3 regions of the Kitasatospora sp. NPDC089509 genome follow, and region 1 is predicted to be linked to each of the others. Evidence: riboswitches for the same ligand, from Rfam matches in the RefSeq annotation. Region 1 holds a riboswitch; each other region holds the start of a gene.
What was found. A riboswitch is a leader RNA that binds a small molecule or an ion and turns the genes downstream of it on or off. The one in region 1 is predicted to bind cobalamin.
Positions count from the first base shown of each region.

Region 2: it holds a riboswitch for cobalamin, as region 1 does, so the genes downstream of both, thiI (tRNA uracil 4-sulfurtransferase ThiI) here and ACIP4P_RS20620 (iron ABC transporter permease) in region 1, are expected to answer to the same signal.
Region 3: it holds a riboswitch for cobalamin, as region 1 does, so the genes downstream of both, ACIP4P_RS00755 (CoA-acylating methylmalonate-semialdehyde dehydrogenase) here and ACIP4P_RS20620 (iron ABC transporter permease) in region 1, are expected to answer to the same signal.

Region 1 is NZ_JBIVHS010000009.1:65,826-70,791, forward strand. It holds gene ACIP4P_RS20610 (ABC transporter substrate-binding protein) at 1-277, opposite strand, end outside; gene ACIP4P_RS20615 (ABC transporter ATP-binding protein) at 346-1,134, opposite strand; gene ACIP4P_RS20620 (iron ABC transporter permease) at 1,131-2,183, opposite strand; cobalamin riboswitch at 2,280-2,419, opposite strand; gene sodN (superoxide dismutase, Ni) at 2,509-2,904, opposite strand; gene sodX (nickel-type superoxide dismutase maturation protease) at 3,192-3,554, shown strand; gene ACIP4P_RS20635 (CGNR zinc finger domain-containing protein) at 3,559-4,146, opposite strand; gene ACIP4P_RS20640 (amino acid ABC transporter ATP-binding protein) at 4,281-4,966, opposite strand, start outside.
Region 2 is NZ_JBIVHS010000001.1:269,202-274,167, reverse strand. It holds gene ACIP4P_RS01015 (short-chain fatty acyl-CoA regulator family protein) at 98-1,552, shown strand; cobalamin riboswitch at 1,577-1,813, shown strand; gene thiI (tRNA uracil 4-sulfurtransferase ThiI) at 1,982-3,253, shown strand; gene ACIP4P_RS01005 (bifunctional 2-methylcitrate synthase/citrate synthase) at 3,280-4,404, opposite strand; gene prpB (methylisocitrate lyase) at 4,426-4,966, opposite strand, start outside.
Region 3 is NZ_JBIVHS010000001.1:205,935-210,900, forward strand. It holds gene ACIP4P_RS00740 (short-chain fatty acyl-CoA regulator family protein) at 1-183, shown strand, start outside; gene ACIP4P_RS00745 (hypothetical protein) at 369-1,103, shown strand; gene ACIP4P_RS00750 (YcnI family protein) at 1,195-1,959, shown strand; cobalamin riboswitch at 2,052-2,238, shown strand; gene ACIP4P_RS00755 (CoA-acylating methylmalonate-semialdehyde dehydrogenase) at 2,442-3,941, shown strand; gene ACIP4P_RS00760 (acyl-CoA dehydrogenase family protein) at 3,962-4,966, shown strand, end outside.

The DNA of each region.
Region 1 (4,966 bases):
TCCAGGCCACCTTGTCGACCTGGCCCTTGTCGTCGGGCATCACGTAGCCGGCCATCCGGTCGGCCAGGCCGAGGGAGAGCATCAGCTCGGTGATGTTGACGTCGTTGGTCACCACCCGGGCGGGCTTCTGCGCGAAGGTGAGCTTCTCGCCGCAGTTCTCCACGGTCACCGGGTAGTGGGCGGAGGTGCTGCCGGCCTGGCTCGGGGCGATCTCGGCACCGCAGGCGGTCAGGCCGAGGGCGAGCAGGGCGGCGGTGGCAACGGCCTTGGTACGCACGCTACTTCTTTCGGGTCGGAGCGGGGCTTCGGGAGGACGGACGGGATTCAGGGGAGGGCGGACGGGATTCAGGGCAGGCGGTCGAACAGCAGCTGGACGGCGCCGGTCTCCGGATGCCGGACCGGAGTGGCCCGGACCCCGAACACCTCGGCCAGCAGGGCGGGTCGCAGCACCTCCGCGGGCGTGCCGGAGGCGACGATCCGCCCGGCCGCCAGCACGTACAGCCGGTCGCAGTGGCCCGCGGCCAGGTTGAGGTCGTGCAGCGCGGTGAGCACCGTCGGCCCGGCCTCGCGGGCGATCGCCAGCACCTCCAACTGGTGGGCGATGTCCAGGTGGTTGGTGGGTTCGTCCAGCACCAGCAGGCGCGGCTCCTGGACGAGCGCGCGGGCGATCAGCACCCGCTGCTTCTCGCCCCCGGAGAGGTTCAGGAAGCCGCGCTCGGCGAGGTGTTCGGCCCGGACCCGGCGCAGCGCGGCCGTGCAGCGCTCCCGGTCCGCCCCGGTCGGGCCGCCCAGGCCGCGCCGGTGCGGCAGCCGGCCCATGGCGACCACCTCGGCCACCGTGAAGTCGAACTCGGCGGAGTGCTCCTGGGTCAGCGCGGCCACCCGGCGGGCCGCCTCGCGGGCGGTGAGCGCGTGCAGGTCGTCGCCGTCCAGCCGGACCGCGCCGCCGGCCGGTCGCAGCACCCGGTAGACGCAGCGCAGCAGGGTGGACTTGCCGCTGCCGTTCGGGCCGATCAGCCCGACCACCTGGCCGGCCGCGGCCGCCAGGCTCACCTCGTGCACCAGCCGGGTGCCGGCCAGTTCCACCGAGACGCCGTCGACGGCCAGCTCCTGGGCCTGCGTCACCCCGGTCACCGGGCGCCCCCGAAGGCCTGGCCGCGGCGGCGCATCATCAGCAGGAAGGCGGGCACCCCGAGCACCGCGGTGAACACCCCGACCGGCAGTTCGGCGGGCGCCAGCAGGGTGCGCGAGGCGATGTCCACCCAGACCAGCAGCAGCGCCCCGGCGAGCGGTGCGACGGCCAGTACCCGGCGGTGCCCGGCGCCGACCAGCATCCGGGCCAGGTGCGGCATCAGCAGCCCGACGAAGCCGATCGCCCCGCTGACCGCGACCACGGTGCCGGTGACGGCGGCGGTCACCACGAACAGCTCCCGGCGCAGCCGCTCCGGGTCCACGCCGAGCGAGGCGGAGGTCTCGTCGCCCATCGCCAGCGCGTCCAACCGCCCGGCGGCGCAGGCCAGGTACGCGATGCCGGCGAGCACGGCGCAGGCGGCGATCGGCACCTTGCCCCAGGTGGCGCCGCCGAGGCTGCCGAGCAGCCACATCATGGCGTCCCGGGCGGCCTCGGCGTTGTCCGAGGAGAACACCATCAGGGTGGTCAGGGCGGAGAAGCCGTAGGAGAGCGCGGTGCCGGTGAGCACCAGCCGCAGCGGGGTGAGCCCGTAGGCGGTGCGGGCGGCGAGGTAGACCAGCACCATGGCGAGCAGCGCGGAGCCGAACGCGGAGACGGAGACCGCCCACACCCCGAGCGAGGCGAAGGCGCCGAGCAGCAGGACGGCGTTGGCGCCGACGGCGGCGCCGGAGGAGATGCCGAGCACGAAGGGGTCGGCGAGGGCGTTGCGCACCAGCGCCTGGACGGCGACCCCGGTGGCGGCCAGTCCGCCGCCGACCACGGCGGCCAGCACGGTGCGCGGCAGCCGGAGCTCCCAGACGATCGCGTACGCCGCGGCGTCGCTCGCTTCCAGTCGGCCGCCGGTCAGCCCGGCGCCCAACAGTCGCAGCACGCGCGGGAGTTCGATCCCGGAGGCGCCGAAGGCGACCCCGCAGACCAGCGAGACCAGCAGGGCGGCGGCGAGTCCGACGGCGAGCGGGACGGTCGGTATTCGGCGAACGGGGTCACTCACGTGCGGGGCGCGCCTTGCCTCGGGCCGCGGGTGTGCCGGGGCGGGCGCCGGTCGGGGGCGGGCCCGGGCGCCGTCCCCTCGCAGTCCACGGCGAGTTGTCGGGAGGTCAGCGGCCGAGGGCGATCGGGCTGGCGCGGTCGGTCGGACCGCGCTCACCGTTGCGGGACAGCGCCGGATTCGCACCGGACTTCCCCCTCGGACGCCCTGGCAGCATAACAGCCGCTCAGGGCAGGCAACCCTTACCGGGGGCGGGTCGCACGTGGACGCACGACCGCCCCCGTCCGAACGGTGCGGACGGGGGCGGTCGGGTGGCGACGCGTCAGGCTCAGGCCTGCTTGGTCTCCCAGAAGATCTTGTCGACCTCGGCGATCAGGTCCAGCAGGGCCTGGCCGGTGGCCGGGTCGGTGGACGCCTTGGCGGCCGAGGCGGCCTTCAGGGTGTCGTTGATCAGCTGGTGCAGCTGCGGGTACTTCTCGAAGTGCGGGGCCTTGAAGTAGTCGCTCCACAGCACCGAGATGTGGTGCTTGACGGCCTCGGCGCGCTGCTCCTTGATGATGATGGCGCGGGCGCGGAAGTGCGGGTCCTCGTTGGCCTGGTACTTCTCCTGGGTGGCCTTGACCGACTCGGCCTCAAGCTTGGCCTGCGCCGGGTCGTAGACACCGCACGGCAGGTCACAGTGGGCGTGGGCGGTGGCGCGAGGTGCAAACAGACGAGAGAACATGGGAGTCCTTCCTTAGATCGTCTTCCCGCGCCCGAGACTACCCTTCCGGCCTCGCGGTTTCGCGGTCGGAGGGTGGGCCTAGGGCGAAAGACGGACCCGGAACCGGGGTAATCCGGGCATCGAACGGATGACGGTCCGTACGGCAGACTGGGGGCGGTCGGTCCGGTCAGGTCGGTTCCGGTCCCGGAGGAGGAGTCGTGGCGCGGAGCGCGCGGAGCACGGAGCCGCAGGGCGGTGCGCGGGTCGGCCCGGTGCCGTTCGGGCTGGTCGACGTGGCGGGCCCGTCGATGGTGCCGACCCTGCGCGAGGGCGACCAACTGCTGGTCCGCTACGGCGCGCCGATCCGGCCCGGCGCGGTGGTGCTGTTCCGGCACCCCTTCCAGCAGGACCTGCTGGTGGTGAAGCGGGCCGCCGAGCGCCGCCCGAAGGGCTGGTGGCTGCTGTCCGACAACCGGCCGGTGGACAGCGACAGCCGCAGCTACGGCCCGGTCCCGGACGACCTGGTGCTCGGCCGGGTGCTGCTGCGGCTGCGCCCGAGCCCGGCCTGGCTGGCGCCGGGGCGCGGGCTGGAACGGCTGCTGCTCGGCTCCCGGCTGGCCCGGGTGCCGGGGCTGGCCCGCCGGCTCGGGGTGTTCGTCGAGGAGGTCTAGGGCCCTAGCCGCCCGCGTGCAGCGCCGCCTCGGCCTCCTGCCGCTTGCGGGCCCGGTACGCGGCGACGTTGGCGCGGGTCGCGCAGCGGTCGGAGCAGTAGCGGCGGGAGCGGTTGGTCGAGGTGTCCAGGTAGGCGTTGCGGCAGGGCGCGGCCTGGCAGATGCCGAGCCGGTCGGCGCCCAGTTCGGTGAGGTGGACCGCCAGTCCCATGCAGGCGACGGCGCTGAAGTGGGCGGTCGCGGTGGGGGAGTTGTCGGCCAGGTGCAGGTGCCAGCGCGGCCGTCCGGCGTCGTCCAGGTAGTCGTGCCCGGAGACCAGCGGGCTGACCGGGTACTCGATCAGCAGGCTGTTCAGCAGGTCGACGGCCCGGATCTCGTCCCCCTCGGCGGCGGCCTCGAACACCCCGCGCAGCCTGGTCCGCACCGCCCGCAGCCGGGGCACGTCGGACTCCTCGGAGAGCGCGGCGGCCCGCGCGGAGTCGGAGAACAGGCCGCGCACCGAGTCCACCGAGGTCAGGGTGTCGGTGCCGCGCTCGGGTTCCTCGGTGTTCACCAGCCGAACGGCGAGGTCGGCGTACGAGGCGAGCTCCACGGCGGTCCTTCCAGGGGTTTCGGTAACGGGCTGACTGCTTCCAGCCTATTACCCGGCGGGGGAAAACGGCGGCGCCCGGCAGGAAACCGCCTGCCGGGCGCCGGTCGTACGGGCGCGGAGGTCCTCCGCGGGCCTCAGAGGACCTTGGAGAGGAAGGCCCTGGTGCGCTCGTGCTGCGGGTCGGTGAGCACCTCGCGGGGATTGCCGGACTCGACCACCACGCCGCCGTCCATGAACACCAGCGCGTCGCCGACCTCGCGGGCGAAGCCCATCTCGTGGGTGACGACGATCATCGTCATCCCGTCCTCGGCCAGGCCGCGCATGACGTCCAGGACGTCGCCGACCAGCTCCGGGTCGAGCGCCGAGGTGGGCTCGTCGAAGAGCATCAGCTTGGGCTGCATGGCCAGCGCGCGGGCGATCGCGACGCGCTGCTGCTGGCCGCCGGAGAGCTGGGAGGGGTAGTTCCTCGCCTTGTCGGTGAGGCCGACCCGCTCCAGCAGGGCCATGCCGCGCTCCCGGGCCTCGGCCTTGCTCTCGCCCTTGACCTGGACCGGCGCCTCCATGATGTTCTCTATGGCGGTCATGTGCGGGAACAGGTTGAAGTGCTGGAACACCATGCCGATGTCCCGGCGCTTCTGGGCGACCTCGCGGTCCTTCAGCTCGTGCAGCCGGTCGCCCTTCATCCGGTAGCCGACGAGTTCGCCGTCCACCGAGAGCAGGCCGCCGTTGATCTTCTCCAGGTGGTTGATGCACCGCAGGAAGGTCGACTTGCCGGATCCGGAGGGGCCGACCAGGACGAACACCTCGCCCTTGCGGACCT
Region 2 (4,966 bases), on a different contig from region 1:
GCGGATTCCGCACAAGGGCGGGCCCGTTCCTGCGAATACTGCGAACCCGGGGCGGTGGTACCTTCGCAGGAACGGGCAGGAAGGGAAGGGCACGCCCATGGCACGTCCCACCGGGCGGAAGGTCTACGCCCACGCCAAGCTCCGCCGGCTGCGCCGCGAGCACGGCATGAACCAGGTCGAGCTGGCCCGCGAGCTGGGGATCTCGACCAGCTACCTCAACCAGATCGAGCACAGCCAGCGCCCGCTGACCGCCGCCGTGCTGCTGCGGATCTCCGAGGTGTTCGGGGTCGACCCGGAGTTCTTCTCCGAGGCCGAGGAGGAGCGCCTCGGCACCGATCTGCGCACCGCGCTCGCCGACGAGGCCTGCGGCGGCGGGGTCCCCGCGGAGGAGATCACCGAGGTCAGCCGGGACCACCCGGAACTGGCCCGGGCCCTGGTCGCCCTGCACCGCAGCTACCGCGCGGCCCTCGCCCGGGTCGCCGACCTGGGCGAACCGGGTGGCGGCGCCATCGGCGGGGCCATCCGCCCGGCCGAACCCCACGACGAGGTCCGGGACTTCTTCTACGCCCACCACAACCACATCGCCGCCCTGGACGAGGCCGCGGAGCGCACCGCGCACCAGCTGGCGACCAGCACCGCGGGCCGCACCGCCGCCGCGCTGGCCACCCGGCTCGCCGAGCGGCACGGCGTCCGGGTGGTCGAGGCGGACCAGCGGCGGGCCGCCGACCTGCGCCGGTACGACCCGGCGACCGGCGCGCTGCACCTCTCCCCGTGGCTAACCGACGGCCGCCGCGCCTTCCAACTCGCCACCCAGCTAGCCCTGTTGGAGCACCGGCCGCTGCTCGACACACTGCTGGCGGCGGCCGAACCCGACCTCACCTCTCCGCAGGCCGTCGACCTGGCCCGGATCGGCCTGGCCAACTACTTCGCCGGCGCGCTGCTGATGCCCTACACCGCCTTCCACGCCGCCGCCGAGGAACTCCGCTACGACATCGAGCTGCTCCGGGCCCGCTTCGGCGTCGGCTTCGAGACGGTCTGCCACCGGCTGAGCACCCTGCAACGCCCCGGCCGGCGCGGGGTGCCGTTCTCCTTCCTGCGCGCCGACCGGGCCGGGAACATCTCCAAGCGCCAGTCCGCCACCGACTTCCACTTCTCCCGGCTGGGCGGCACCTGCCCGCTGTGGACGGTCTACGAGGCCTTCTCCTCGCCCGGCCGGGTCCTCACCCAGGTCGCCGAGATGCCCGACGGCAAGCGCTACTTCTGGATCGCCCGGACCGTCTCGCACGGCGGCCACGGGCACCGCGCGCCGCGCAGCGAGTTCGCCGTCGCGCTCGGCTGCGAGCTGCGCCACGCCCACCGGCTGGTCTACGCCGAGGGCATCGCGCCGAACGCGCCCGGCGCGGCCACCCCGATCGGGCTGGGCTGCCGGATCTGCGAACGCCGGGACTGCGCCCAGCGGGCCCGGCCGCCGGCGGGCGGACGGCTGCTGGTCGACCCCGACCGGCGCGGCCGGGTGCCCTACCCCGTGCTGGCCGACGGCCCCGAGGCCTGAGCCGGGGCAGGACCGCCCCGCCTGTAGGGTTGATCCGCTGGTGGTTCACCGGGCGCCCCGCGCTCCCGGGGAGGCAAGAGGGAACCCGGTGACGCCGTTCACACGGCCAGTCCGGGACTGCCCCGCAGCGGTGAGCGGGAACGACCGCCGTCATCCGCACTGGGCCCGGGAAACGGGCCCGGGAAGCGACGGCCAGTAGGCGTCCTCCCCGGGAGGACCGGCCCGCGAGTCCGAAGACCTGCCACCGGTGCGCACGCCGAACGGCGGCGTGCGCGCTCCGGGGCCCCGAGGGAGGGCCGCGTGGCCCTCGTACGGACCCCCGGTCCGGCGGGTCCGTCCGTCGGACCGCCGCCCGGACGCCGCTGCGCGCGCCGCCGTCCTCCCCGCTCGGAGCGACACCGGGACCACTGGGACGACTGGGACTTCTGTATGGACCACCTGACCGACGGCGCACGGCTGCCCTCGCCACGCGGCGCCACCGAGCCCTACGGGCCCTGCGTGCTGCTCAAACACGGCGAGGTGGTCCTCAAGGGCCGCAACCGCCAGCGCTTCGTCCAGCGGCTGGAGGACAACCTGCGGGTCGCGCTGCGCGGGATAGGCGGCTCGACCTGGATCCGGACCCCGCACACCATCACCGTGCTCGGCGGGCAGGTGCCGGTCGAGGACCTGGTGGCCCGGGCCCGCACGGTGATCGGGTTCAACGCGGTCGAGCCGGCCCTGCGGGTGCCCAGCACGCTGGAATCCGTTGAGGCCAACGCCCTGACGGTGCTCGGCGACGCCTGCGCCGGACGCGCCACCACCGGCTTCGCCGTCCGGGTCCGGCGCCGGGACAAGGGCTTCGCCCTGACCTCCACCCAGCTGGAGCGCCACCTCGGCGCGTTCCTCCAGCCGCGGATCCCCGGACTGCGGGTCGACCTGACCGCGCCCGACGTCACCCTGACCGTCGAGATCGAGCACCGTGAGACCTATCTGTCCGCCGAGCGCCACCCCGGGCTGAGCGGGCTGCCGGTCGGCTCCAGCGGACGGGCGCTGGTGCTGCTGTCCGGCGGCTACGACTCGCCGGTCGCCGCGCACCGGGCCATGCGGCGCGGACTGGCCTGCGACTTCGTGCACTTCAGCGGCGCGCCGTACACCAACCCCTCCTCGGTCTACAAGGCGTACGCCCTGGCCCGGGAGCTCAACCGCTACCAACCGCCCGGCGAGCTGCACGTGGTCTCCCTCGGCAAGGCCCAGAAGCAGCTGGCCGTCGCGGGCGCCGGGCGCCTCCAGGTGGTCGCCCAGCGTCGGCTGATGGTGCGCACCGCCTGCGCCCTGGCCGGCGCCACCGGCGCCCAGGCCCTGGTCACCGGCGACAGCCTCGGCCAGGTCGCCAGCCAGACCCTCGCCAACCTGGCCGCCGTGGACCAGGCCGCCACGCTGCCGGTGCTGCGCCCGCTGATCGGCTGGGAGAAGCAGGAGATCATCGACCAGGCCCGGGCGCTCGGCACGGCGGAGATCTCCGTCCTGCCGGACGAGGACTGCTGCAGCCTGCTCGCCCCGCCCCAGGTCAGCACCGGGGCGCGGCTGGGCCAGCTGCGGGCCGTGGAGAAGCGCCTCGACCTGGACGAGGTGGTCGAGGCGCTGCTCACGAACGTGCAGGTGATGCGGCCCGGCCAGGAGGACGACGCGGCACCGGCCGTCACCTGTTCCGTCCCCTCCTGAGCCCCGGCCGGGCCGGACGGGCCTGACTACACGGCGGCCGGTACCGCCCGCTGGCCCGGACCGTCGTACTGGGCCAGCGGGCGGATCAGGGCGTTGTGGGCGAGCTGTTCGGTGATGTGGGCGGTCCACCCGGTGATCCGGCTCATCACGAAGATCGGGGTGAACACCGGGGTGTCGAAGCCCATCAGGTGGTAGGCCAGCCCGGCCGGGTAGTCGAGGTTGGGGTGGATGCCCTTGCGTTCCAGCATCGCCCGGCGCAGCGCGGCGTGCAGGGCGGCCAGCCGGGTGGCCTCGGGGTCGGCCGAGTGCTCGACCAGCCGGTCCAGGGCGGCCTGCATGATCGGGACCCGGGAGTCGCCGTGCTTGTAGACGCGGTGGCCGAAGCCCATGATCTTCCGCTGGGCGGCCAGCGCCCCGTCCAGCCAGTCGGCGGCGCGGGCCGGGTCGCCGATCTCGTCCAGCATGTGCATCACCGCCTCGTTGGCGCCGCCGTGCAGCGGGCCCTTGAGCGCGCCGATCGCGGCGGTGACGGCGCTGTAGAGGTCGGACAGGGTGGAGGTGACCACCCGGGCGGTGAACGTCGAGGCGTTGAAGCTGTGTTCGGCGTACAGCACCAGCGAGATCTCGAAGCAGCGCACCACCTCGGGGGCGGGCACCGTGCCGAAGCACATGTGGAAGAAGTTCTCGGCGTAGCCGAGTTCCGGGTCGGGGGCGATCGGGTCCAGGCCGCGGCGGCGGCGCTGGTCGGCGGCGACCACGGTGGGCAGTTTCGCCAGCAGGGTCAGGGACTTGGCGAGGTGGGGGGCCGGGCGGCCGTCGTCCTCGGTGGGGTCCTCGGCGCCGAAGAAGCTGACGGCGGTGCGCAGCACGTCCATCGGGTGGCAGGTCTCGGGCAGCTTGGCCAGCAGTTCGGCGGTGGTGCGGTCGAGCGGGCGCAGGGCGCGTTCCCGGGCGCGGAACTCCCGCAGCTGGGCCTCGTCCGGCAGTTCGCCGTACCAGAGCAGGAAGGCGGTCTCCTCGAAGGAGCGGTGGGCGGCCAGGTCCTGGACCGGATAGCCGCGGTAGGTCAGGGAGTTGGTCTCCTGGATGACGGTGGAGATCTCGGTGGTGTCGACGACGACACCGGCGAGGCCGCGATGGATCTCGTTCATGGTGCTGGTGCCTCCGGTGCGTCAGGTGCCGGGCGGAAGAGTGAAGTCGAAGACGGCCGAGTCGAAGGCCCCGTACTCCTCATAGCCGAGGAGTTCGTAGAGCCGGGAGCGGGGCTGCATGCGCGGCAGCAGGGAGGCCTGGGTGCCCTCGGCGGCGATGGTGCGCAGGCCGTCCTCGACCGCGCCCATGGCCAGCCGGAACAGGGTGACCGGGTAGAGGGCGATGTTGTAGCCCAGGTTCTCCAGGGTGCGGGTGTCCAGCAGCGGGGTCTTGCCGAACTCGGTGAGGTTGGCGAGCAGCGGCACGTCGACCGCCTTGCGGAAGGCCTCGTACTCGGAGAGGTCCGCGAGGGCCTCGGGGAAGATCGCGTCCGCTCCGGCGTCGACGTAGGCCCTGGCCCGTTCGATCGCCGCGTCGAGTCCTTCCACCGAGCGGGCGTCGGTGCGGGCCATCAGCAGGAAGTCCGGGTCGCGCCGGGCGTCCACGGCGGCCCTGATCCGTCGGACCATCTCCTCCCGGGGGGTGACGGTCTTGCCGTCGAGGTGGCCGCAGCGCTTGGGG
Region 3 (4,966 bases), on a different contig from region 1:
TACTCCACCGGCCTGGACCTCGGCGACGAGGCCGCGGCCACCCCGATCGGCCTGGGCTGCAAGGTCTGCGAACGCCCGGCCTGCGCCCAGCGCTCGGCCCCGGCCATCGGCCGGCCGTTGGCGGTGGACGAGCACACCAGCACGTTCATCCCGTACTCCGTGCGGGCCGACCGGGAACCGTAGGCCCTCCGGTCGGGAACCGTAGGCCCTCCGGTCGGGAACCGTAGGCCCTCCGGTCGGGAACCGTAGGCCCTTCGGCCGGGAACCGTAGGTCCCTCAGGTCGGCCCCGGGTGCCAGGTGTCGAAAAGGCCAAGAAACCGGGGAGCCCGGGAGGGCCGTAAGACGGGGGTGTCATGATGGCGCCGCCATGACCGATCCGGATACCGAGTCCGCGCCGCCGGTGCGCGCCGCCGCCCTGGACCTTCGCGTGCTGCGGGCGCTGCCCTTCGCGACGGTCTGCGTCGTGCTGGCCGCCGCCGGGCACGTGCTCGCCTCCGGGGACCCGGTTCCACCGGGGGCCCTGCTGTTCGGCTGGGCGCTGGTCGGGGCGGTCGCGGTGTCCGGTGCGCGCCGGGAGCGGTCGGCGCGGGCGATCACCGGCGGACTGGCCGGCGGCCAGGCGGGCCTGCACGTGCTGTTCCACGTGGCCGAGGCCCCGCGCCGGGCCCCGGTGCGGGCCGGGATGGCCGACATGCCGGGGATGGGCGCCCACTCCGGCGCCGCCGCGCCGCACGCCGCGGTCGCGGCGGCCCACCTCGGCTTCTGGTGCCACGCCCCGCTGGCCGGGCTCAGCACGCCGATGCTGCTGGCGCACGCCGTCGCGACGCTCGTCGCCGGGTGGTGGCTGCGCCGGGGCGAGGCCGCGGTGTGGGCGCTGGTCCGGCACACGGCCCGGACCGCCGCCGCGGCCGGGCGGGCCGGGGCGGCCCGGTTCCTCGGTGTGCCGGGCCTGTTCGCGGCGCTGCGGGACGGGCTGGACGGCCGCTCCGGCGCGGGCGCGCTCTGCCGGGCCACCGGTCCGGACCGCTCGGGTCGGGCCCGGTCGGGGGTGCTCCGGTACGTGGTGGTCAGGCGCGGTCCGCCGTGGTGTGCGGCCGGCTGACCGGGTTCCCCGGGGCACGGCCGCCCGTCCCCGACCCCTGACCGACCGCCGCACGCCGCGCGCGTGCCCTCCCCTGGAGAACACCCGACCCATGAGGACTTCCGCCGTGCTCCGCCTCGCCGCCGCCTCCGCCGTGGCGGCCGCGACCGTACTGGCCGCCGCCACCACCGCCTCCGCGCACGTCATCGTGGACCCGTCCAGCGTCCCGAAGAACACCACCGACCAGACCTTCGCGTTCCGGGTGCCGAACGAGGACGACAACAACAGCACGGTCAAGGTGGAGATCGACTTCCCGACCGACCACCCGGTCCCGTCCGCCCTGGTGGCGCCGGTGCCGGGCTGGACCGACAAGATCACCACGACCAAGCTGGCCACCCCGATCCACACCGACGACGGTGACGTCACGGACGTGGTCTCGCAGATCGTCTGGACCGGCGGCCAGATCGCCCCCGGGCACTACCAGGACTTCACCGTCGAGTTCGGCGCCCTGCCCGAGGGCACCGACAAGGTGGTCTTCAAGGCCCTCCAGACGTACAGCGACGGCAATGTGGTGCGCTGGATCGAGGAGCCCCAGGCCGGCCAGCCGGAGCCGAAGAACCCGGCTCCGGTGCTCACCCTGACGGCGGCGACCGCCGACGACGGGGACTCCCCGAGTGCGGCACCCAGTGCCGCCGCGGGCGCCAAGCCGGCCCCGGCGGCTACCAGCGGCACCACCACGGCCGCCGCGGCGAGCAGCAGTGACTCGACCGCCCGCGGCCTGGGCATCGCGGGCATCGTGGTCGGCGTGCTCGGCACTGCGGCGGGTCTGCTGCTCGGCCGCCGCGGCCGCGGCGGTGACGCGGGTACCTCGGCCTAAGGGCCTGTCGAAGGCCGGTGCGGGAGGCAGGTCCTCCGGCACCGGCCTTCTGCTGCCGCCACTCGGGCGGCGGGGACCCTGGACTTACTAGGACGTCCAACTATATTCTCGGAGACAGGTCCGCGGTGTCAGGGAAGCCGGTGTGAATCCGGCACGGTCCCGCCACTGTGACCGGGGAGTTCGTCCTCACAGCGACGGCCACTGGCAGCCAGCCGGGAAGGCCTGGGGGCGGGCGTGGATCCGGGAGTCAGGATACCGGCCGCGGGTGTTCCGTGTTTTCCACGAGGATGGAGACGACACGCATGACTCCGGGCCGCTGTTCCCGCTCCGCTGCCGTGCTTCCGACCGTCGGGGCCCACCGCCCCTGACGGTCCGTCAACCACCGCCCGCCGCACCGGCGTACGACCGTACGCCCGGCCCCGCGGCGACGGCGGTGGGTGCTCCATTCCTCCTCTCCCCACCCGTGATGAGAGAAGGAACCGATGGTCCGAGAACTGACCCACTTCATCGGCGGCAAGCGCGTCGCCGGCACGTCCGGCCGCTTCGGCGACGTCTTCGACCCCAACACCGGCCGGGTCCAGGCCCGGGTGCCGCTGGCCGACCGCGCCGAGGTCGAGGCGGTGATCGCCGACGCCGCCCAGGCGCAGCCCGAGTGGGCGGCCTGGAACCCGCAGAAGCGGGCCCGGGTGCTGCTGCGCTTCCTGCAACTGGTCGACCGGGAGAAGGAGGAGCTGGCCCGGCTGCTCTCCGCCGAGCACGGCAAGACCGTCGCCGACGCCCACGGGGACATCCAGCGCGGCCTGGAGGTGGTGGAGTTCGCCGCCGGGATCCCGCACCTGCTGAAGGGCGAGTTCACCGACAACGCCGGCACCGGCATCGACGTCTACTCGATGCGCCAGCCGCTGGGCGTGGTCGCCGGCATCACGCCGTTCAACTTCCCGGCGATGATCCCGCTCTGGAAGGCCGCGCCCGCGCTGGCCTGCGGCAACGCCTTCGTGCTCAAGCCCTCCGAGCGGGACCCCTCGGTGCCGCTGCGCCTCGCCGAACTGTTCCTGGAGGCCGGGCTGCCGCCGGGCGTGCTCAACGTGGTCAACGGCGGCAAGGAGGCCGTGGACACCCTGCTGGAGGATCCGCGGGTGCAGGCGGTCGGCTTCGTCGGCTCCACCCCGATCGCCCAGTACGTGTACGCCACCGCGGCCGCGCACGGCAAGCGGGCGCAGTGCTTCGGCGGTGCCAAGAACCACATGATCGTGATGCCGGACGCCGACCTCGACCAGGCCGCCGACGCGCTGATCGGCGCCGGGTACGGCTCCGCGGGCGAGCGCTGCATGGCGATCTCGGTGGCCGTCCCGGTGGGGGAGGAGACCGCGGACGCCCTGGTGGCCAAGCTGGTCGAGCGGATCGGCGCGCTGAAGGTAGGCCGCTCGGACGACCCGGCGGCCGACTTCGGCCCGCTGGTCGGCGCGGACGCGGTCGAGCGGGTCCGCGGCTACCTGGAGATCGGCGTCCAGGAGGGCGCCGAACTGGTCGTGGACGGGCGGGACTTCCGGCTCGAAGGGCACGAGGACGGCTACTTCCTGGGCGCCTCGCTGTTCGACAGGGTGACGCCCGACATGCGGATCCACCGCGAGGAGATCTTCGGCCCGGTGCTCACCGTGGTCCGCGCCGCCGACTACGAGGAGGCGCTGCGGCTGCCCAGCGAGCACGAGTTCGGCAACGGCGTGGCCATCTACACCCGGGACGGCGACACCGCCCGGGACTTCGCCCGCCGGGTGAACACCGGCATGGTCGGCGTCAACGTGCCCATCCCGGTGCCGATCGCCTACCACACCTTCGGCGGCTGGAAGCGCTCCGCCTTCGGCGACCTCAACCAGCACGGCCCGGACTCGATCCGCTTCTACACCCGTACCCGCACCGTCACCTCCCGCTGGCCCTCCGGGGTCAAGGAGGGGGCGAGCTTCACCATGCCGACGATGGGGTGAACACCGTGCACGCAAGCGACTTGACGGAGGATCAGGTGGCGATCGCGGAGGCCGTGCAGGCCTTCGCCGCCGAACACCTGGCCCCGCACGCGGTGGAGTGGGACCAGGCCAAGCACTTCCCGGTGGACGTGCTGCGCAAGGCCGCCGACCTCGGTCTCGCCGGGGTGTACGTCCGCGAGGACGCCGGCGGCTCCGAACTCTCCCGGCTGGACGGCGTGGTGGCCTTCGAGGCGCTGGCCACCGGCTGCCCGTCCATCGCCGCCTACCTGTCCATCCACAACATGGTCGGCTGGATGGTCGACCGCTACGGCAGCGAGGCCCAGCGCCACCGCTGGCTGCCCGCGCTCTGCACGGCCGAACACCTGGGCAGCTACTGCCTGACCGAGCCCGGCGCCGGCTCCGACGCCGCCGCGCTCGCCACCCGGGCCGTCCGGGACGGCGACCACTGGGTGCTGGACGGCGTCAAGCAGTTCATCTCGGGCGCGGGCGCCGCGCAGCTGTACATCGTGATGGCGCGCACCGGCGGCCCGGGCCCCGGCGGGGTCTCCGCCTTCGTGGTGGAGCGGGACGACCCGGGGCTGTCCTTCGGCCCGAACGAGAAGAAGATGGGCTGGAACGCCCAGCCCACCCGCCAGGTGCTGCTGGACGGCGTCCGGCTGCCCGCCGACCGGCTGCTCGGCGGCGAGGGCGAGGGCTTCCGGATCGCCATGGCCGGCCTCAACGGCGGTCGGCTCGGCATCGCCGCCTGCTCGCTCGGCGGCGCCCAGAACGCCCTGGACCGGACCACCGCCTACCTCGCCGAGCGCGAGGCCTTCGGCGCCCGACTGCTGCACGCCCAGGCGCTGCAGTTCCGACTGGCCGACATGGCCACCGAGTTGGAGGCCGCCCGGGCCCTGGTCTGGCGGGCCGCCGCGGCCCTGGACCGGGGCGACCGGCGGGCCCCGCAGCTGTGCGCGATGGCCAAGCGGTACGCCACCGACACCGGCTTCGAGGTGGCCAACGAGGCGCTGCAACTCCACGGCGGC